3 regions of the Streptomyces sp. NPDC002499 genome follow, and region 2 is predicted to be linked to each of the others. Evidence: predicted binding sites of a transcription regulator. Region 2 holds the regulator's gene; each other region holds the start of a gene.

Region 1 (7,053 bases), on a different contig from region 2:
GAAGCTCGCCGCGATGCGCTCCCACATGCGGGCGATCAACCTCGGCGAGGAACCGGACCCGGAGGTCACGGCGGCCGTCGGCATGGAACCCGCCGAGATCGAGGCGATGTACCGGCTGCTGGCGATCGCCAAGTACGAGGACCGGTACGTGATTCCGACGGCGGCGGTCGGGGACGCGCGCCGCCTCGAGGAGTCCGCGCTGCCCGACGAGTGCAGTCTCGACCACGCGGACGGTCCCGGGATGGGCGGCGACGGGCCGTTCGGTCAGGACTCGGGGCGCAAGCTGCTGCCGATCGTGTCCGTGGAGACCTTCCACGCGCTGCGCGACCGCCAGACCGCGGACCACCCGGACCGGCCGGACCACGACGCGAAGGATGCCTGATGCCCTCGGACGCTGTGCTGTACCAGGCGGCCGCGCTCTGCCTGACCTACCCCGACGACGACTTCCGCGCCCGGCTCCCCCTGCTGCGCGAAGCCGCCCCGCAACTACGGGAGTTCGTCGACCACGCGGCCCTCACCCCACCGCAGGAGCTGGCCGCGCACTACGTCCAGGTCTTCGACTTCAAGAACCGGCACAGCCTGTATCTGAGCTGGTGGCACGACGGCGACACCCGGCGGCGCGGGATGTCCCTGGTCCGCTTCAAGGAGCTGTACCGCGCTCACGAGCTGGAGTTCACCGGCGAGGAGCTGCCGGACTTCCTGCCGGCGGTCCTGGAGTTCACGTCCCGCACCGGCAACCTCGAACTCCTCTCCGAGTACCGCGCCGCCCTGGACCAACTCCGCGCCCGCCTAGCCGACTTCGGCACGCCCTACGCGTCCGTCCTGGACGCCGTCTGTGCCACCCTGCCGCCCGCACCCACCGAGGCACGCCGATGAGTACGTTCCTGTGGGGCGCCCTGCCCTATCTCGCCTTCGTCCTGCTGGTCGCCGGCCTGTTCTGGCGCCACCGCTACGACAAGTTCGGCTGGACAACACGCTCTTCGCAGGTCTACGAGTCGAGGCTCCTGAACATCGCCTCCCCCGCCTTCCACTACGGCATCCTGTTCGTCCTCGCCGGCCATCTGGTGGGTCTGTTCGTCCCCGAGTCATGGACCCACGCGGCCGGTATCAGCGAGCACGTCTACCATCTGCTCTCGCTCTACGGCGGCACCGCGGCCGGTGCCCTCACGGTCGCCGGCATCCTGCTCCTGCTCTACCGCCGCCGCACCAACGCCCCCGTGTTCCGGGCGACCACGGTCAACGACAAGCTCATGTACGTCGTGCTGCTCGCGGCGATCGCGATGGGCATGGTGGCGAAACTGACCCACGCCTCCGGCGACGGCTACGACTACCGCCAGTCCATCGCCCCTTGGGCCCGCAGCCTGTTCACCCTCCAGCCGAGGACGGAGCTGATGGCGGGCGTGCCGGTGCTGTACCAGATCCACGCCGTCATCGGCATGACACTGATCGCGCTGGTGCCGTACACCCGCCTGGTCCACATGTTCAGCGCGCCGGTCCAGTACCTGTTCCGCCCGTACGTGGTCTACCGCAGCCGCGACCCCAGACAGTTGGGGCCGCGGCCGGAGCGTAGGGGGTGGGAGAAGACCGGTTCCTAGGGGTGGCTAGGCCGCACCGCCCTTCGTGTCCCGGTCGTCGTCGACGATCTCCGCGTCCACCACTCCCTCGTCGTCCTGCGGTGAGGTGTCCTGCTCGGTACCGGTGCCACCGCCGTCGGCGCCGTCCGTCGGAGGCCGGTCGGCCTGCGCGTACATCGCCTGGCCCATCTGCTGGCTGACGGAGGCGAGTTTCTCCACGCCCGTGCGCAACGCGGCCGTGTCGGCGTCCTGTTCCAGCAGTTCCTTCAGCTCCGTGGCCGCGGCCTCGACCTCGGACCTGGTCTCGGCCGGGATGCGCTCCTCGTTGTCGCGGACGAACTTCTCGGTCTGGTAGACGAGTTGCTCGGCCTGGTTGCGGGTCTCGGCGGCCTCCCGGCGCTTGCGGTCCTCGTCGGCGTACTGCTCCGCCTCCCGCATCATGCGGTCGATGTCGTTCTTCGGGAGCGCCGAGCCACCGGTGACCGTCATCTTCTGTTCGCGACCCGTGGCGAGGTCTTTCGCCGACACGTGCATGATTCCGTTGGCGTCGATGTCGAAGGCGACCTCGATCTGCGGCACCCCGCGCGGGGCGGGCGGCAGCCCGGTGAGGTCGAAGACGCCCAACTTCTTGTTGTACGCGGCGATTTCGCGTTCGCCCTGGTAGACCTGGATGCCGACCGAGGGCTGGTTGTCGGCGGCGGTCGTGAAGATCTCCGAACGCCGGGTCGGGATCGTGGTGTTGCGCTCGATCAGCTTGGTCATGATGCCGCCCTTGGTCTCGATGCCGAGGGACAGCGGGGTGACGTCGAGCAGCAGGACGTCCTTGACGTCGCCGCGGATGACGCCCGCCTGGAGGGCCGCGCCGACGGCGACGACCTCGTCGGGGTTGACGCCCTTGTGCGGGTCCTTGCCGGTGAGTTCCTTGACCAGGTCGGTGACCGCGGGCATACGGGTCGAGCCGCCGACCAGGATGACGTGGTCGATCGCCGCGAGCGGCACGTTCGCGTCCTTGATCGCCTGGTGGAAGGGCGTCTTGCAGCGGTCGAGGAGATCGGCGGTCAGCTCCTGGAACTGCGCCCGGGTCATCTTCTCGTCGAGGTGCAGCGGCCCGGCCGCGGAGGCCGTGATGTAGGGCAGGTTGATGGTGGTCTCGGTCGAACTGGACAGCTCGATCTTGGCCTTCTCGGCGCCCTCGCGCAGCCGTTGCAGGGCCATCTTGTCGGTGCCGAGGTCGATGCCCTGCTGCCCCTTGAACTTCTTGACCAGGTACTCGACGACCCGCTGGTCCCAGTCGTCACCGCCCAAGTGGGTGTCGCCGTTGGTCGCCTTGACCTCGATGACTCCGTCGCCGATCTCCAGCAACGACACGTCGAAGGTGCCGCCGCCGAGGTCGAAGACCAGCACGGTCTGCTCCTCGCCCCGGTCCAGACCGTAGGCGAGCGCGGCGGCCGTCGGCTCGTTGATGATCCGCAGCACCTTCAGGCCCGCGACCTCCCCGGCCTCCTTGGTGGCCTGCCGCTGCGAGTCGTCGAAGTACGCCGGTACGGTGATCACCGCGTCCGTGACGTCCTCACCGAGGTAGGCCTCGGCGTCCCGCTTCAGCTTCTGCAGCACCCGGGCGGACAACTCCTGCGCCCGGTAGCGGGTCCCGTCGATCGAACCCTCCGAGGGGAAACGCCACTCCGCGTCACCCATGTACCGCTTCACCGAGCGCGCGGTGCGCTCCACGTTCGTCACGGCCTGCCGCTTGGCGACCTCGCCGACCAGCACCTCCCCGTTCTTGGCGAAGGCCACCACCGACGGTGTGGTCCTGGCTCCCTCCGCGTTGGCGACGACGGTGGGTTCGCCGCCCTCAAGGACGGCGACCACCGAGTTCGTGGTCCCCAGATCGATCCCGACCGCACGTGCCATTTCGGTCCCCTTCCGCCAGGGCACTTCCCCGACTACAGCACAAAACTTGAGTGCGCTGTTGTCAATGCCGCCTACCCGGAAACGACGATGCCGCGCCCCCGATCGGGGAACGCGGCACCGAAGAAGTGACCAGGCCTACGGGGTCAGGCGAGCTTGGCCGACAGCGTGATGGTCGTGCCGGTGAGCGCCTGGCTGACCGGGCAGTTCTTCTTGGCGTCCTCGGCGGCGGCGACGAAGGCCTCGTCGTCGATGCCGGGAACGGTGCCCTCGACCGTGAGGTGGATGCCGGTGATGCCCTCACCCGGCTGGAAGTTCACGTCGGCCGAGGTGACGAGCTTGGTGGGCGGGGTGCCGGCGCCGTTGAGGGCGTGCGACAGCGCCATGGAGAAGCAGCTGGAGTGCGCGGCGGCGATCAGCTCTTCCGGGCTGGTCTTGCCGTTGGCGTCCTGAGAGCGCGAAGCCCACGTGACCGGCTGCGCCTCGATGGCACCGGAGGAGTCGAAGTTCACGACACCTTGGCCCTCGATCAGGTTGCCTTCCCAGACGGTGTGTGCGGAGCGCGTGGTTGCCACGATTGTTCCTTTCGGGTGGGGCCCCGGGCGGGGCCCGTATCCGGGTGCCAGGACACCATCCGATCACACCTTCTGCCGGTGCACCCACATGACCGGCACGACGGTCGTCCACGCCGTGAGGTCAGCGCACCCGGAACACCGGCCCCCGCGCGCTGAACGGCAGTCGAGCGCCCTGCGGGATCAGGTACGCGTGCTCGCGCCGCACCCGCAGGACGTCGCACCAGCCGTCGGTGATGACCAGGATCGGGGTGCCGCGCGGGAAGTCGTCCGCGCGGTGCAGGAGATCGATGCCCGGCTGGAGGACCGTACCGCCGCGGCCGTGCACCCGGACCCGGCCGGCGATCTCCGTCACCGGCACGAACCCGGCGTCGTGCGCGGCCGCGTCGCAGAAGACGACGCGGGCGGCCGGTACGTCACGGGCCTCGGCGTACGAGGCGATCGCGCCGAGCGCCTTGCCGAGCAGGACGCGGTCCATCGAGCCGGAGGTGTCGAGGACCACGCCGAAGGTGCAGCGGGCGATCTCCTCGGGCGGGAAATAGCGGCCCGCGCGCGGGATGTCGGGGGTGGAGGACTGGCGGCGCGAGGGACGGGCGTAGGAGCGCACCGGTTCCGGGCGGGGCACGAACTCGTCGAACCAGCGGGCCAGTTGGGCGTCCCAGGGCAGCGGCGGGTGGCTGAGGGCGCGGATCTCCTCGATCAGGCCGCCGGGCAGGTAGCCGCGCTCCTGCTGCTGGTGCAGGTCGAGGCCCTGGCACAGGCCCCGCCGGTAGAACTCGTCGAGGTCGACGTAGTCGCCGGGCGGGCCCAGCGGGGTGCCGAGCACGTCGCCGACGCCCTTGCCGCGCAGGGTGGCCAGGCGGCGCATGCGGCGCAGGTCGCCGGCGATCCGGTCGTAGACCTCCTCGGCGGACAGACCCGTCAACTCGCGGTCGTACAGCAGGCCTTCGGGCATCGTGCCGACCTGCATCTCGCTCAGCCAGCCGTTGACGACGTAGTCGCAGGCGATGTTGAAGAGGTAGGGGTCACGGGTGCCGCAGCGGTCGCCGTGGCGCAGGGCGGCGTGCAGCATCTCGTGGCCGAGGATGAAGCGCCACTCCTCGTCGTCGAAGGTCCGCAGCGGGTTGACGTAGATCTCGCCGGCCTCGGTGTTGACGGCGGCCACCGCGATGCCGTGGGCGCGGGCGAGTTCGGCGTCGGCGACCAGCTTGATGCCGGCCGCGATGCCGCCGAGCAGCGGGTAGGAGGAGACGAACCAGCTCAACGCCCGCTGCCAGGGCCGCAGTTCGGCGATCTGCCCGGTCAGGGAGTCGCGTCGGCCGCCCGCCATGTCCATCGCCGCCGACACGGTCCGGGTCAGCGCGGTGGCGAACGCCAGCTGCCAGTCCGGGGGTTGACCCAGCCAGCCGTGCCAGGGCAGGAGCAGCTGGTCGGGCTCGCCGTCCGCCGTACCGCAGTGCTCGTACGCGGCCGGCAGGCCGTCCCGCCGCCAGCGCGCGGCGAGTTGCTCCTCGTCGCCGTCGGGGTAGGCGGTGGGCAGCTCCTCGGGGGTCCTGCCGATGGTGAAGCCGAGCAGGAAGCGGTTGACGACGACGCAGCGCGCGGCGAGGTCGAAGCGGTCCGGCTGGGTGCGCTCGCCCTTGACGGCCGGTACGTGTCCGAAGCCGAGGTGGAGCACGGCGTGCGCCACCGCCCAGGCCCAGTCGGCCGGTTCGGCCAGGCGTTGCGGGTGGGCGTGCAGGTCGCCGTCGGAGTCGACGCGCACGAGGCCGTCCCGGGGCGCGAGCCGGCAGTCCTCGTGCCGGCAGACGTTGAACTCCACCGCCGCCAGCGCCGGGTTGGCCCCGACCAGCCGCATCCCCGCGGCGAAGGCCTCGGCCGCCAGATCCCGCTTCTTCTCGCCCTTGGTCCGGGCCCGGCTCACCGCCGCGCCTCCACCAGGCGCGGCATGTCCCGGGCCGCCTCGACGAGGAACCACGAGGGCAGCACGGGGTTGCCGTCGGCGTCGGAGGCGATGACGGTCTGCGCGACCTCGACGGAGATCTCGGCGAGCTGCACGAGCAACGACTTGGCGCGGTACGCGGTCTGCCGGCCGCTCGCCGACATGTGCTCCTTGCTGACCGGGAGTTCCTTGACCAGCCGGCCGCGGAACGACTCGGCGAGGTAGTACAGCAGGTCGCGGTCCTGCATGCGGTGCGGCCAGCCGGCGTCGCCCTTGATGATGGCCTCGATGCCGTACCGGCTGCGCACGATCTTGACGTAGCCGCAGAAGGCGGTGGCGTGCGCGGGCGTCAGCGTGCCGTGCGCGAGCACCTTCAGGGTCTCCTCGTCGAGGTCGCGGCCGAAGGAGTGCAGCGCGTCGGAGAGCATGTGCCAGGAGCGGGGCGTGGAGAACGGCTCCTCGGTCTTCGGCGGCTTGGACCACAGGTGGTCGGGCCGGTCGGTGAGGTGGTCCAGGACCCACGGGTGGATGTCGTTGTTCGCCGCCCAGGTCAGCCAGTCCGTGGCGGAGGCCTCCAGGTGGACGTGGGCGAGCCGGTTGACCAGGGCGGAGGCGATCGGGCGGGCGAGCGCGTTGTCGGTGGCGCGGTTGCCGGCGCCGATGACGATCGAGCCCTTCGGCAGCTCGTAGTTGCCGATACGGCGGTCCAGGATCAGCGAGTAGAACGCCTTCTGCACGTCCGGCGAGGCCGCGTTCAGCTCGTCCAGGAACAGGCAGTACGGCTCGTCGCGGGCGATCGCCTCCGGCGGGCAGAACACCGAGCGCCCGTCCCGGATCTGCGGCACCCCGATCAGGTCCTCGGGCGCGAGCTGGGTCCCGAGCAGACTCACGCACTCCAGCCCCAGCGACTCGGCGAACTCCCTTACCAGGGAGGACTTTCCGATGCCGGGCGCGCCCCAGAGGAAGACCGGCCGCACGGTGGCGAGGCCGAGCAGCAGTTCGGGTATCCGGGCGGGAGTGACGGTGACGGCTGCCTGCACGCAGTTGCTCCTGGGAG
Region 2 (7,053 bases):
GCCGCTGTCCGGCGGGACGGCGCTCGCGATCACCACCTGCCTGGTGGCCGCCGCCGGGGACTGGACGGGCGCGGCCCCCCTCGGCGCCGGTGTCGGCCGACTGCTCGTCGCGGGCGCCGCCGTCGCCGCGCTCGGGCTCGTCGCCGACGTACGGCGGGTCAAGGCGCGCGTGCTGGTCGCCGGTACGGCGGTGGCGGCGGCCTGTGTGGTGCCGTACGCGGAGACCGGGGTGGCCGGCGGGGCGCTGGCGGTGGGGTGGATCGTGTTCGTCGCCGTCGGTTTCCGGGCGCTGGATCATGCCGACGCGGTCGCGGGGACCGTCGGGGTCGTCACCGCCTTCGGGGTGGGCGCCTGTGTGGCGGCCGAGGTGATGGACGGGCTCGCGGTGCTGCTGAGCGTGCTGGCCGCCGCGCTGACCGGGTTCCTGATGCACAACTGGCATCCCGCGCGCGTGGCGCTCGGTGCGAGCGGGTCGCTGTTCACCGGGTTCGTGCTCGCCGCCGCGGCCGTGATCGCCCGCACCGGGCACGGGTTCGCGTCCAGTGCGGGGGTGCTGTTCGCGCTCACCGCCGTGGCGAGCGCCGACGTCGTCCTCGTACTGATGTCGCGGCGATTTGCCGGACGGCCGTTGCTGCGCGGCGGGCCCGACCATCTCGCGCACCGGCTGCGGCGGCTCGGACTGACCGCGCAGGGGGCCGCCGTGCTGCTCGGGCTCGGGGCGTTCTCCTCGGTGCTCGTCGGAGTGCTCGTGCACCTGGGATGGGTCGCGGAGTCCGGGGTGTTGTGGGTGGTGGCGGTGGCGCTGGTGGTCGTGTTCGCGCTGCTGCGGGTCTCTGTGTACGGTGCCAGACGGCCCGCGTCCGCGCAGGTCGGGGCCCGGTTGCGTGTAAGGAACGGATAAGAGTTGAGCCCCGGTGACTCAGGTCTGTTGACCGAGCGGCCGCCTTCATGCACACTTGAGCCTGTTCCACTCAAGTCAGCTGGAGGAAACCACCATGGCACGTGCGGTCGGCATCGACCTGGGCACGACTAACTCCGTCGTCAGCGTTCTGGAGGGCGGCGAGCCCACCGTCATCACCAACGCCGAGGGTGCCAGGACCACGCCGTCCGTCGTCGCCTTCGCGAAGAACGGCGAGGTGCTGGTCGGCGAGGTCGCCAAGCGTCAGGCGGTCACGAACGTCGACAGGACCATCCGCTCCGTGAAGCGCCACATGGGCACGGACTGGAAGATCGAGCTCGACGGGAAGCAGTTCAACCCGCAGCAGATGAGCGCCTTCATCCTGCAGAAGCTCAAGCGTGACGCCGAGTCCTACCTGGGCGAGAAGGTGACCGACGCGGTCATCACCGTCCCGGCGTACTTCAACGACTCCGAGCGTCAGGCGACCAAGGAGGCCGGCGAGATCGCGGGCCTGAACGTCCTGCGCATCGTCAACGAGCCCACCGCGGCGGCGCTGGCGTACGGCCTCGACAAGGACGACCAGACGATCCTCGTCTTCGACCTCGGTGGCGGCACCTTCGACGTGTCCCTCCTGGAGATCGGCGACGGCGTCGTCGAGGTGAAGGCCACCAACGGCGACAACCACCTCGGTGGTGACGACTGGGACCAGCGCGTCGTCGACTACCTGGTGAAGCAGTTCGCGTCCGGCCACGGTGTGGACCTGGGCAAGGACAAGATGGCCCTGCAGCGTCTCCGTGAGGCTGCCGAGAAGGCCAAGATCGAGCTGTCCAGCTCCACCGAGACCTCGATCAACCTGCCCTACATCACGGCGTCCGCCGAGGGCCCGCTGCACCTGGACGAGAAGCTCACCCGCGCCCAGTTCCAGCAGCTGACGGCCGACCTGCTGGAGCGCTGCAAGACGCCGTTCCACAACGTCATCAAGGACGCCGGCATCTCCATCAACGAGATCGACCACGTCGTCCTCGTCGGTGGCTCCACCCGTATGCCCGCCGTCGCCGAGATCGTCCGCGAGCTCACCGGCGGCAAGGACGCCAACAAGGGCGTCAACCCGGACGAGGTCGTCGCCATCGGCGCCGCCCTCCAGGCCGGTGTCCTCAAGGGTGAGGTCAAGGACGTCCTGCTCCTCGACGTGACCCCGCTGTCCCTCGGCATCGAGACCAAGGGAGGGATCATGACGAAGCTCATCGAGCGCAACACCACGATCCCGACCAAGCGTTCCGAGATCTTCACGACGGCCGAGGACAACCAGCCGTCCGTCCAGATCCAGGTCTACCAGGGCGAGCGCGAGATCGCGGCGTACAACAAGAAGCTCGGGATGTTCGAGCTCACCGGTCTGCCGCCGGCCCCGCGTGGCGTCCCGCAGATCGAGGTCGCCTTCGACATCGACGCCAACGGCATCATGCACGTGACCGCGAAGGACCTGGGCACGGGCAAGGAGCAGAAGATGACCGTCACCGGCGGCTCCTCGCTGCCGAAGGACGAGGTCGACCGGATGCGCCAGGAGGCCGAGAAGTACGCGGAGGAGGACCACGCCCGCCGCGAGTCCGCCGAGACCCGCAACCAGGGCGAGCAGCTCGTCTACCAGACCGAGAAGTTCCTCAAGGACAACGAGGACAAGGTCCCGGGCGACATCAAGACCGAGGTCGAGGCCTCCGTCGAGGAGCTGAAGGCCGCGCTCAAGGGCGAGGACACCGCCGAGATCCGCACCTCCACCGAGAAGGTCGCGGCCGTCTCGCAGAAGCTGGGCCAGGCCATGTACGCCGACGCCCAGGGTGCCCAGGCCGCCGGCGGCGCCTCCGCCGACGGCGGTGACGCCCCGAAGGCCGACGACGACGTCGTGGACGCGGAGATCGTGGACGACGAGCGCAAGGACGGTGCCGCGTGACGGAGGAGACCCCGGGCTTCGACGAGAAGCCCGACGTCCCCTCCGGCGCCACCCCCGAAGACGCCGAGCCGAAGGCCGCCTCCTCCACCACGGGGGAGGGGGCGGCCCCGGCCGGGGACGCAAGTCTGCAGATCGCCGGTCTGACGGCCCAGCTGGACCAGGTGCGCAAGGCGCTCGAGGAGCGCACCGCGGACCTCCAGCGGCTGCAGGCCGAATTCCAGAACTACCGCCGCCGCGTGGAGCGGGACCGGATCACGGTCAAGGAGATCGCCGTGGCGAACCTCCTGACCGAACTCCTGCCCGTGCTCGACGACATCGGCCGCGCGCGGGAACACGGCGAGTTCGTCGGCGGTTTCAAGTCCGTCGGGGAGTCGCTGGAGACCGTCGCGGCGAAGATGGGACTTCAGCAGTTCGGCAAGGAGGGCGAGCCCTTCGACCCGACCATCCACGAGGCCCTGATGCACTCGTACGCGCCGGACGTCACCGAGACGACCTGCGTGGCGATCCTGCAGCCCGGGTATCGCTTCGGCGAGCGCACCATCCGCCCCGCGCGGGTGGCCGTCGCCGAACCCCAGCCCGGGGCGCAGCCCGTCAAGGCCGAGGACGTCGAGGCCGATGACGAGAAGGACAACGGCCCTGAGGAGGGCTGACGTAGACACCGTACGAAAGGAGGGACGTCGAGGATGAGCACCAAGGACTTCATCGAGAAGGACTACTACAAGGTCCTCGGCGTCCCCAAGGACGCCACCGAGGCCGAGATCAAGAAGGCGTACCGGAAGCTCGCCCGCGAGTTCCACCCGGACGCCAACAAGGGCAACGCCAAGGCGGAGGAGCGCTTCAAGGAGATCTCCGAGGCGAACGACGTCCTCGGCGACCCCAAGAAGCGCAAGGAGTACGACGAAGCCCGCGCCCTCTTCGGCAACGGCGGCTACCGCCCGGGGCCGGGCGGCGCGGGCGGCGGCAACTTCAACTTCGACCTGGGCGACCTCTTCGGAGGCGGCGCCCAGGGCGGCGGCGGTGGCGGCCAGGGCGCCGGCGGTTTCGGCGGCGGCCTCGGCGACGTCTTCGGGGGCCTGTTCAACCGCGGCGGCGCGGGCACGACCCGTACCCAGCCGCGGCGCGGCCAGGACATCGACACCGAGGTCAGCCTCAGCTTCACCGAGGCGATCGAGGGGGCGACGGTCCCGCTGCGGATGTCCTCGCAGTCCCCCTGCAAGGCCTGTTCGGGCACCGGCGACGCGAACGGCAACCCCCGGGTGTGCCCGACCTGCGTCGGCACCGGCCAGGTGGCCCGGGGTTCGGGCGGCGGCTTCTCGCTCACCGACCCCTGCCCCGACTGCAAGGGCCGCGGCCTGATCGCCGAGACCCCCTGCGAGGTCTGCAAGGGCAGCGGCCGGGCCAAGTCCTCCAGGACCATGCAGGTCCGCATCCCCGCCGGGGTGGCGGACAGCCAGCGGATCCGGCTGCGCGGCAAGGGCGCACCGGGCGAGCGCGGTGGTCCGGCCGGCGACCTGTACGTCACCGTGCACGTCGACGCCCACCCGGTCTTCGGCCGCAGGGACGACAACCTCACGGTGACCGTGCCGGTGACGTTCTCCGAGGCGGCACTCGGCGGCGAGGTCAGGGTCCCCACCCTGGGCGGACCGCCGGTCACCCTGAAACTGCCGCCCGGCACGCCCAACGGCCGCACCATGCGCGCCCGCGGCAAGGGCGCGGTCCGCAAGGACGGCACCCGCGGGGACCTGCTGGTCACCGTCGAGGTGAGTGTTCCGAAGGACGTGACGGGGAAGGCTCGTGACGCACTGGAGGCGTACCGAGAGGCGACCGCGGGCGAGGACCCGCGGGCGGAGCTGTTCCAGGCCGCGAAGGGAGCTTGAGAGTGATGGACGGCCGTCGACGTAACCCTTATGAACTGACCGAGGAAACCCCGGTCTACGTCATCTCGGTGGCGGCCCAGCTCTCCGGCCTGCACCCGCAGACGCTGCGCCAGTACGACCGCCTCGGCCTGGTCTCCCCGGACCGCACGGCCGGGCGCGGTCGCCGCTACTCGGCCCGTGACATCGAACTGCTGCGCACCGTCCAGCAGTTGTCGCAGAACGAGGGCATCAACCTGGCCGGCATCAAGCGCATCATCGAGCTGGAGAACCAGGTCATCGCGCTCCAGCAGCGCGTCGCCGAGCTCCAGTCGGCGGTCGACGGCGCGGCGGCGGCGATGCAGCAGCGCGAGGCCGCGGTGCACGCCTCGTACCGACGCGACCTGGTGCCGTACCAGGAGGTGCAGCAGACCAGCGCGTTGGTGGTGTGGCGGCCGAAGCGGCAGCCCGAGTAGTCACCATCTGGCAGGAGAGGGGCCCGGAGATTTCTCCGGGCCCCTCTCGCATGCCGGCCCTGCTCGGGCACGTGCTCAGATCGCGGCTACGGCTCCAGGATCGCCCAGTCCGCCCCGGGTGCCGACTCCGTGCCGTCGGCGTACAGCGCGCTCACCCAGTAGTGGTGGGTGGTGCCGCGGGCGGCGGTGGTGTCGGCGTAGGAGCGGTCCGTGGTGGTCGCGAGCTTGTCGTACGCCTCGGTGGCCGGGTTCCAGCGGTAGACCTGGTAGCCCGTCGCCGAGTCGACCGTGTTCCACTCCAGGTCGACGCCCGAGTCGGACGCGGCCGCCGTCAGGCTGACCGGTGAGTCCTCCGGGGTCGCCACCGACGGGGTCAGGTCCAGCTCGTCGACGGTGACGGCGTACACGGGACCCGACGACCACCGGGTGGAGTTGCCCGCGGTGTCGACCGCGGCCACGAAGTAGCAGCGGTGGTCGCCGTCGGGCAGGGTCACGTCCGTGTAGCGCGAGGTGGACGGGGACAGCCACGCCCACTCCGACATGGAGCAGACCTGGTCCTCGCCCTCCTCGCCGAGGACCGTGCCCCGGTAGACCGCGTACCGGGCCAGGTCGGGCTCGGTGTTGTCGGCCCAGTCCAGCTCGATGCCGTACTCCGTGGCCGTCGCGGTCAGTCCGGTCACCGGGGCCGGCGCCTTGTCCGAGGCGAGCGGGGTGACGGTGACCGTCGCGGAGGGGAGGGAGACGGCGTGCGCCTGGTCCTCCGTCGTCACCGCGTAGTGGTACGTGGTGTCTTCCTCCGCCGCGTAGTCGCCGCAGCTGTACCGCCGTGACCCGTCGGCGCGTTCGCTGTACGTCGTGGTGCACGTCACCGGTGTGCCGGACGTGTTCACCGGCAGGGTCGTCGAGCGGTACACGTGGAAGGCGAGGACGCGTCCGTCCTCCGGCTTCGCCGTCCAGGACAGCAGCGCGGCGCCGATGTCCGCCGTCGCCGTGAGGTCGCGCGGCGCGGCGGGCGGCCGGTGCGCGCTCACGGTGTCGGTGTACGGGGAGAGATGACCGGAGCCGTCGACCGCGGCGACCTTGTAGGAGTACGTGGTGACGCGGTCGAGCGTGTCGTCGCCGAGGTGGTTCGAGTTGACGTCGGTGACCTTGTCGGCGCCGCCCGGATTGGTGCGCACCACCCGGTACTTGACCGCGCCCGGCACCGCCCGCCAGGACAGTTCGGCGGCGGTGTCCGTGACCGAGGAGGCGAGTCCGAAAGGCGCGGTCAGCGTGATGCTGGTGACCGACTGGTCGGCGGTACCGGCCGATTCGTTGCCCGCCTTGTCGTACGCGCGCACCTCGTAGTAGTAGCCGGCGCCCGTCGCGGGCGGGGTGTCCGTGTACGAGGTGCCGGTCGTGCCGGTCAGCCGCGTCCAGCTGGTGCTGTCCCGCAGCCGCCGGTAGACCCGGTAGCCCGCGAGGTCCATCTCGACGTTCTTGCCCCAGCTCAGCTTCGCCTTGTTGCTCGCGGTGTCGTACGACACCAGCGGGTCCTTCGGCGTGAGCGGCTTGACCTTGTCGACGGTGGCCGAAGTGCGGGGCGTGTACGTGAACTTGACCTTGGCGGCGCCGGTCCAGTTGACGTAGTCGATCCGCAGAGTGTGCTTGCCCTTCGGCACGGTCACGTTGGCAGTCTTGCCCACGGCCGTGGAGGTGTTCTTCCACAGGTCGATCTTGCGGACGCCGTCGACGTACACCCGGATCCCGTCGAGCCCGGAGGCGACGAGGGCGAAGGGCCCACCGGAGCCGAAGTCGCGGGTCACGCTCCAGCGCGCGGCGAAGTTGTCCTTCGGGAGGCCGGAGGCGGGGGCGCCGGTCCAGTTCTCGTCGATCGCGCTG
Region 3 (7,053 bases), on a different contig from region 2:
CGTCGCCGCAGCTCGGCAAGTATTTCGCAGGGCTAGACCAACGGCAGCCTCTGGCCCCTCTTCCCACCTGCTCGTCGAGCTGCGTAGCGTCTCCACCAGACCTTGACTGGCATGCTCACGCCAGCAGAGGCCGTTCCCCCCACCTCTCCCTCGGAGGCACGCCATGCCCGTGCACAGACCCGGATCGGCCCGCCCCGGACACCTCTCCCCCACCCTCCTCACCTTCCTCACCGGACTCCTGCTCGCCGCCCTCACCCTCGTCCTCGCCGTCCCGGCCTCCGCCGCCGACACCCCCGCCCGGGGCTCCGCCCGGATGGGCATCGGCGTCCTCTCCCACGACGGCAGCGCCGGCACGCCGGTTCCCGGTGACGCCACCCAGACCGAGGGCGTCGACGTCTCCGGCTACCAGGGCAACGTCGCCTGGGCGACCCTGTGGAGCAGCGGGGTCCGGTGGGCGTACACCAAGGCGACGGAAGGCACGTACTACACGAACCCGTACTTCGCCCAGCAGTACAACGGCTCCTACGACGTCGGCATGATCCGCGGCGGGTACCACTTCGCCACCCCCGACACCACCAGCGGCGCCACCCAGGCCAACTACTTCGCCGACCACGGCGGCGCCTGGTCCCGGGACGGCAGGACCCTGCCCGGCGTCCTCGACATCGAGTGGAACCCCTACGGCGCCGCCTGCTACGGCAAGACCGCCGCCGCGATGGTCAGCTGGATCGCCGACTTCCTGAACACCTACAAGGCCCGCACGGGCCGTGACGCCGTCATCTACACCGCCACCAGCTGGTGGACCCAGTGCACCGGCGACTACGCCGGCTTCGCCACCGCCAACCCGCTGTGGATCGCCCGGTACGCCACCGCCCCGGGGACGCTGCCGGCCGGGTGGAGCTACTACACGATGTGGCAGTACACCTCGTCCGGACCGACCGTGGGCGACCACGACAAGTTCAACGGGGCGCTGGACCGGGTCGTGGCCCTTGCCAACGGCTGACACGGACAGCACAGCGGACAGGACAGCGGACAGGACATGAGACAGGGCGTAAGAAAAAGGCCCGGGCCTCCCTCACGGGACCCGGGCCTTCCCCTATCCGTTGGCGTCCGTCACGCCGCCACCGGAACCTCCGACTCCGTCTCCGCGCCGTTGGTGGCCGGCGACAGGGCCAGTTCCAGGACCTGGCGGACGTCGGTCACGGCGTGGACGTCGAGCTTGTCCAGGACCTCCGCGGGGACGTCGTCCAGATCGGGTTCGTTGCGCTTGGGGATGATGACGGTGGTGACGCCCGCCCGGTGCGCGGCCAGCAGCTTCTGCTTGACGCCGCCGATCGGGAGCACCCGGCCGGTCAGCGAGACCTCGCCCGTCATGGCCACGTCCGTGCGGACCAGGCGCCCCGACAGGAGCGACGCCAGGGCCGTCGTCATGGTGACGCCGGCGCTCGGGCCGTCCTTGGGGACCGCGCCCGCCGGGAAGTGGATGTGCACGCCGCGGTCCTTCAGGTCCGCGACCGGCAGTTCCAGTTCGGCTCCGTGCGAGCGCAGGAAGGACAGCGCGATCTGCGCCGACTCCTTCATCACGTCGCCCAGCTGACCGGTGAGGGTCAGGCCCGCCGCGCCCGTCTCCGGGTCCGCGAGGGACGCCTCGACGAACAGGACGTCTCCGCCGGCGCCGGTGACCGCGAGGCCGGTGGCGACACCCGGGACCGCCGTACGGCGCTCGGCCGGGTCCTGCGCCGACTCCGGGACGTGGTGCGGGCGGCCGATCAGGGCGCGCAGGTCCTCGTCCGTGACGGTGAACGGCAGCTTCCGCTCGCCGAGTTCGTGCTGTGCCGCGACCTTGCGGAGCAGCCGTGCGATGGAGCGCTCCAGGGTGCGGACGCCCGCCTCGCGCGTGTACTCGCCGGAGAGCTTGCGCAGGGCGCTCTCGTCGATGACCACCTCGTCCTCGTTCAGACCCGCCCGCTCCAGCTGGCGCGGGAGCAGGTGGTCGCGGGCGATGACGACCTTCTCGTCCTCGGTGTAGCCGTCGAGCCGGACCAGTTCCATCCGGTCCAGGAGGGCCTCCGGGATGGCTTCGAGCACGTTGGCCGTCGCCAGGAAGACCACGTCGCTCAGGTCGAGCTCGACCTCCAGGTAGTGGTCGCGGAAGGTGTGGTTCTGCGCCGGGTCCAGGACCTCCAGGAGGGCCGCCGCGGGGTCGCCGCGGAAGTCCGAGCCGACCTTGTCGATCTCGTCCAGCAGGACGACCGGGTTCATCGAACCGGCCTCCTTGATGGCCCGCACGATCCGGCCGGGCAGCGCGCCGACGTATGTACGCCGGTGACCGCGGACCTCCGCCTCGTCGCGGACGCCGCCGAGGGCGACGCGGACGAACTTGCGGCCCATGGCGTGCGCGACGGACTCGCCGAGCGAGGTCTTGCCGACGCCGGGCGGGCCGACGAGGGCCAGGACGGCACCGCCGCGCCGACCGCCGATGACACCCAGACCGCGGTCGGTACGGCGCTTGCGCACCGCCAGGTACTCGGTGATGCGCGCCTTCACGTCCTCCAGGCCGGAGTGCTCGGCGTCGAGGATCGCCTTGGCGCCCCGGATGTCGTACTCGTCCTCGGTCCGCTCGTTCCACGGCAGTTCGAGGACCGTGTCCAGCCAGGTGCGGATCCAGGAGCCCTCGGGGGACTGGTCACTGGACCGCTCCAGCTTCTCGACCTCCTTGAGCGCGGCCTCACGGACCTTCTCGGGCAGGTCGGCGGCCTCCACGCGGGCGCGGTAGTCGTCGGACTCCTCGCCCTCCTGCTCGCCGTTCAGATCGCGCAGCTCCTTGCGGACCGCCTCCAGCTGGCGGCGGAGCAGGAACTCGCGCTGCTGCTTGTCGACGCCCTCCTGGACGTCCTTGGCGATCGTCTCGGCCACGTCCTGCTCGGCGAGGTGGTCGCGCAGCTGCTGGGTGGCGAGCTTGAGGCGGGCGATCGGGTCGCTGGTCTCCAGCAGCTCGATCTTCTGATCGGTGGTGAGGAACGGCGAGTAACCGGAGTTGTCGGCGAGCTGGCCCACGTCGTCGATGGCCTGGACGCGGTCCACGACCTGCCAGGCGGCGCGCTTGCGCAGCCAGGCGGTGGCGAGCGCCTTGTACTCCTTCACAAGTTCGGTGACGTGACCGGGCAGCGGCTCGGGCACGGTCTCCTCGATCCGGGTGCCCTCGACCCACAGGGCGGCACCCGGTCCGGTGGTACCGGCGCCGATCCGGACCCTGCCGCGGGCGCGGATCAGGGCACCCGGGTCACCGTCGGCCAGCCGGCCGACCTGCTCCACGGTGCCGAGCACGCCGGTGCTCGGGTAGGTCCCGTCGATCCGTGGAACCAACAGCACCCGCGGCTTTCCGGGCTCGTTCCGGGCGGCTGCCTGCGCGGCCTCCACCGCGGCACGTACATCGGTGTCGTTCAGATCCAGCGGAACCACCATGCCGGGCAGCACGACCTCGCCGTCGAGCGGCAGCACGGGCAGGGTGAGCGGTGTGGACGTCGAAGCCATGATCTCCCCTTCGGCATTCAAGTTGAGCTATGCCGACTCAATGCGTGGGGCTCCGCCAATGTTCCCGGTCCACTGTTCGCTGTGAGCAAACCGGCGTTGAGCTGGGCGTTTCCGGGGGCCGCCGCCCCCGGACCCCCGCGCCGGCCCTGAAGGGGCCTTGTCCTCAAACGCCGGACGGGCTGGGTTTGTGCCGGGCTGCATTTGAGGGGTGTCGCCGATCCAGGATCACGTAATACCCTGATGGCCCGATCAATCCTTACCGGAGGATGTTGTGAACGACCTCGTACGCGCCTGGGTGAGCGGATGGGTTCTGTCGCGCGGGGCCGCGCCGCCCGTCGAGGAGCCGTGGGGGTGGAGCGTCGACGTGGGGCAGGTCGAGCAGGTCTCCCGGAGGGTGCTGGGGGACATCGGCGACGACGTCGAGGAGACCGTCGTACGGAAGGTGGCGGACTCCGTGACGGGGTACGGCGTCTGGCTGAAGGTGTTCACGGATCCGACGCTGGTACAGGGGTGGCTGGGCCCGGGGTGGTGGATCGACCCGAACCCGGGGTTCCTGATGTCCGTACCGCTGACCCGGGACGCACCGCCGGCCGCGCCGGACGGCTACCGGCTGCGCACCTGGACCCGCGGCCCCGTCACCCAGGCAGTGGTGACGGCCCCGGACGGCGCCCTGGCGGCCCGCGGACAGGTCGGCGTCAGCGGGCCGACGGCCGTGGTGGACAGGGTGGAGACGGCCCCGGCTCATCGCCGCAGGGGGTTGGGGGGCCTCGTAGTACGCACCCTTCAGGCGACCGCGGCCGAACAAGGCGCCCGGACCGGCGTCCTCGCGGGCACCCCCGACGGACGAGCACTGTACGAGCACCTCGGCTGGACCACCGCCGCCCTCCTGACCAGCGCCAAGTTCACGACCTAAGGGGCGCGGGGAACTGCGCGATCAGCCACGACGCGTCGGCAGCCGCCCGACAACAGCACGCGGCAGCCCAGTAGAGCGCCCAACGACCCGCCACCGGCGAACCACCGGCCACATCGCCAGCCCTATCGCGAGCGAGAACACGTGCCCCCAGTTCGTCAGGGGATCCGTGAACTCGATCAGGTCCTCGATCAGCATTCCGCCGAACAGCACCACCAACGGCCACCGCACCCACGGGGACACCAGTCCGGCCAGCGCCCCGACACACGTCGCGACGCCGAAGCTGATGCCGTAGTCCATCCGGTGCAGCGAGCTGTCCGGCAGGTGCCCGACCAGCACCGCGAGCCCCACCGGGACCTCCGTCGCGAGGGTCGCCAGGATGTGGCCGGTCAGGAAGACGACCGCCGTACGCGCCCCGCCTATCCGCCGCTCCAGCGCGGTGAGGACGAGCAGGAAGAGGACGGCGTACGGCGTGACGATCCCGCCCGCGATCCACAGTGCGCTGGTGAGCAGCACCAGCATCGGGGTCCGTACGAGGTGGGCCACGTCCGTGCTGGAGCCCTGGTGCAGGGCGTGCACAAGAGAGGGTGCCGCGTCGGCGACCAGGAGTGAGGTGAGGGCGAGGACGATCGCGAAGCCGAAGGTGAACGGTGTGCCGGTGGGGGTGGGGAGGAGACGCCAGACGCGCGGGACTCGAAGAGCCTTCGCCGGGGATATCGGTACCGGCGTCCCGTCCACATCACCGGTGGACGCGGCACAGCGGCTCCGCTGCCTCGGTACTCCGTCCAGCAGGCCGGAGGCCTTCGCGTCGGTCGGGGTGGCGGGTTCCACGGTGAGGCGCTCCTTCCGTTTCACCTCCAGCCTTCGACGCCCCCAGGGTCTCTGTCTATGACCGACGCCACGCGGGAGGCGATTCTCAGGAACCTCTCAGGCTTCCGGGACGTCCGCCGGTCACGGGTGGTCAACCGTTAATTCCCGTGGTCGTCAAGCCGAGTTCGTGCAGGATGGGCCGATGACCACCTTCTACGACAGCCCAGTGGTCCTGGACCGGCGCGAGGGGCCGTACGGCGAGGTCGTGCTGCGTCGGCACGGCGAGCTGTTGCAGATCATCGCCAACGGGTGCTTCCTGATGGACACCTCGGACGGCCGCTCGGAGCGGCTGCTGGTCGACGCGGCGCTCGGCGCGCTGGACGATCGGGAGCGGCCGGAGCTGCTGATCGGCGGGCTGGGCGTCGGCTTCTCGCTCGCACACGCGGCAGCGAACCCGCGCTGGGGGGCCATCACGGTCGTGGAGCGGGAGCACGCCGTCGTGGACTGGCATTTAGACGGGCCGTTGTCCGGTATTTCGACCAAGGCGGTCGCCGATCCGCGCACCCGGATCACCGAGACCGACCTGCTCGATCACGTCAATGAGACTTGCGCCACGTATGACGCGCTGTGCCTGGACATCGACAACGGTCCGGGCTGGACCGTCACCGAGGGCAATGACGGGCTCTACTCGGCGGCCGGACTCGCAGGCTGCGCAAGGGTTTTGAGGCCTGGTGGGGTGCTCGCGGTGTGGTCGGCGCAGCCCTCTCCGGAATTTGAAGGAACACTGCGGAATGCCGGGTTCCAACGGGTGCGTACCGAAGAGATCCCGGTTGCCCGGGGAGTTCCGGACGTCGTGCACCTCGCTGTCCGACCTGGATAGCCGTGGCACCGTTACTCCCCGTACCCTGCTGCCTTGGCGCGGATCATTCAAGCGTCAATCGCAAGCATGCTCAGGCATGGGCAGTCAACGGATCACCCCACGGATTCCGGAAAGCAACTCAGGGGCGGGCGATGGAGCAGACACACACCGCACACAGCAGCACGGCGACGACCCCGGGCGCACAGCGCCGGGTGCTGGTGGTCGAGGACGACCCGACCATCGTCGACGCTATCGCGGCCCGTCTGCGCGCCGAAGGTTTCGTCGTGCAGACCGCGGTCGACGGTCCGTCGGCCGTCGACACCGCCGAGGCCTGGCAGCCCGATCTGCTGATCCTCGACATCATGCTGCCCGGCTTCGACGGCCTGGAGGTCTGCCGCCGCGTGCAGGCCCAGCGCCCGGTGCCGGTGCTGATGCTGACCGCGCGCGACGACGAGACCGACATGCTGGTCGGGCTCGGGGTCGGCGCCGACGACTACATGACCAAGCCGTTCTCGATGCGCGAGCTGGCCGCGCGCGTGCACGTCCTGCTGCGCCGGGTGGAGCGGGCCGTGGTGGCCGCGTCCACCCCGCGCTCGGGCATCCTGCGCCTGGGCGAGCTGGAGATCGACCACGCGCAGCGCCGGGTGCGGGTGCGCAGTGAGGACGTGCACCTCACTCCCACCGAGTTCGACCTGCTGGTCTGCCTGGCCAACACCCCGCGCGCGGTGCTCTCCCGTGAGCAGTTGCTGGCCGAGGTGTGGGACTGGGCGGACGCCTCCGGCACCCGGACCGTCGACAGCCACATCAAGGCGCTGCGCCGGAAGATCGGCGCCGAGCGGATCCGCACGGTGCACGGTGTGGGCTACGCGCTGGAGACACCGACGCCATGAGCGACGGGCGGCCGACCGCACGGAGGAGCCCCGGGGAGGAACCCTGGGGCGGC

What was found. The regulator HspR, encoded in region 2, represses chaperone genes until heat shock. The targets are predictions, from matches to a motif close to TTGAGNNNNNNNNNCTCAA.
Region 1: a site for HspR is predicted at 3,532-3,550, ahead of dnaK (molecular chaperone DnaK). Genes of this name have one in related genera too.
Region 3: a site for HspR is predicted at 3,554-3,572, ahead of lon (endopeptidase La). Genes of this name have one in related genera too.

The regions. Positions count from the first base shown of each region.
Region 1 is NZ_JBSFXO010000011.1:318,350-325,402, reverse strand. It holds gene narH (nitrate reductase subunit beta) at 1-382, shown strand, start outside; gene narJ (nitrate reductase molybdenum cofactor assembly chaperone) at 382-876, shown strand; gene narI (respiratory nitrate reductase subunit gamma) at 873-1,595, shown strand; gene dnaK (molecular chaperone DnaK) at 1,602-3,485, opposite strand; gene ACWD5F_RS31065 (OsmC family protein) at 3,629-4,057, opposite strand; gene ACWD5F_RS31060 (vWA domain-containing protein) at 4,179-5,912, opposite strand; gene ACWD5F_RS31055 (ATP-binding protein) at 5,975-7,036, opposite strand.
Region 2 is NZ_JBSFXO010000006.1:142,869-149,921, reverse strand. It holds gene ACWD5F_RS17835 (MraY family glycosyltransferase) at 1-901, shown strand, start outside; gene dnaK (molecular chaperone DnaK) at 996-2,843, shown strand; gene grpE (nucleotide exchange factor GrpE) at 2,840-3,493, shown strand; gene dnaJ (molecular chaperone DnaJ) at 3,527-4,720, shown strand; gene ACWD5F_RS17815 (heat shock protein transcriptional repressor HspR) at 4,726-5,172, shown strand; gene ACWD5F_RS17810 (PA14 domain-containing protein) at 5,259-7,053, opposite strand, start outside.
Region 3 is NZ_JBSFXO010000016.1:163,838-170,890, forward strand. It holds gene ACWD5F_RS39495 (lysozyme) at 164-1,000, shown strand; gene lon (endopeptidase La) at 1,111-3,531, opposite strand; gene ACWD5F_RS39505 (GNAT family N-acetyltransferase) at 3,803-4,444, shown strand; gene ACWD5F_RS39510 (rhomboid-like protein) at 4,466-5,272, opposite strand; gene ACWD5F_RS39515 (spermidine synthase) at 5,454-6,131, shown strand; gene ACWD5F_RS39520 (response regulator transcription factor) at 6,263-7,000, shown strand; gene ACWD5F_RS39525 (HAMP domain-containing sensor histidine kinase) at 6,997-7,053, shown strand, end outside.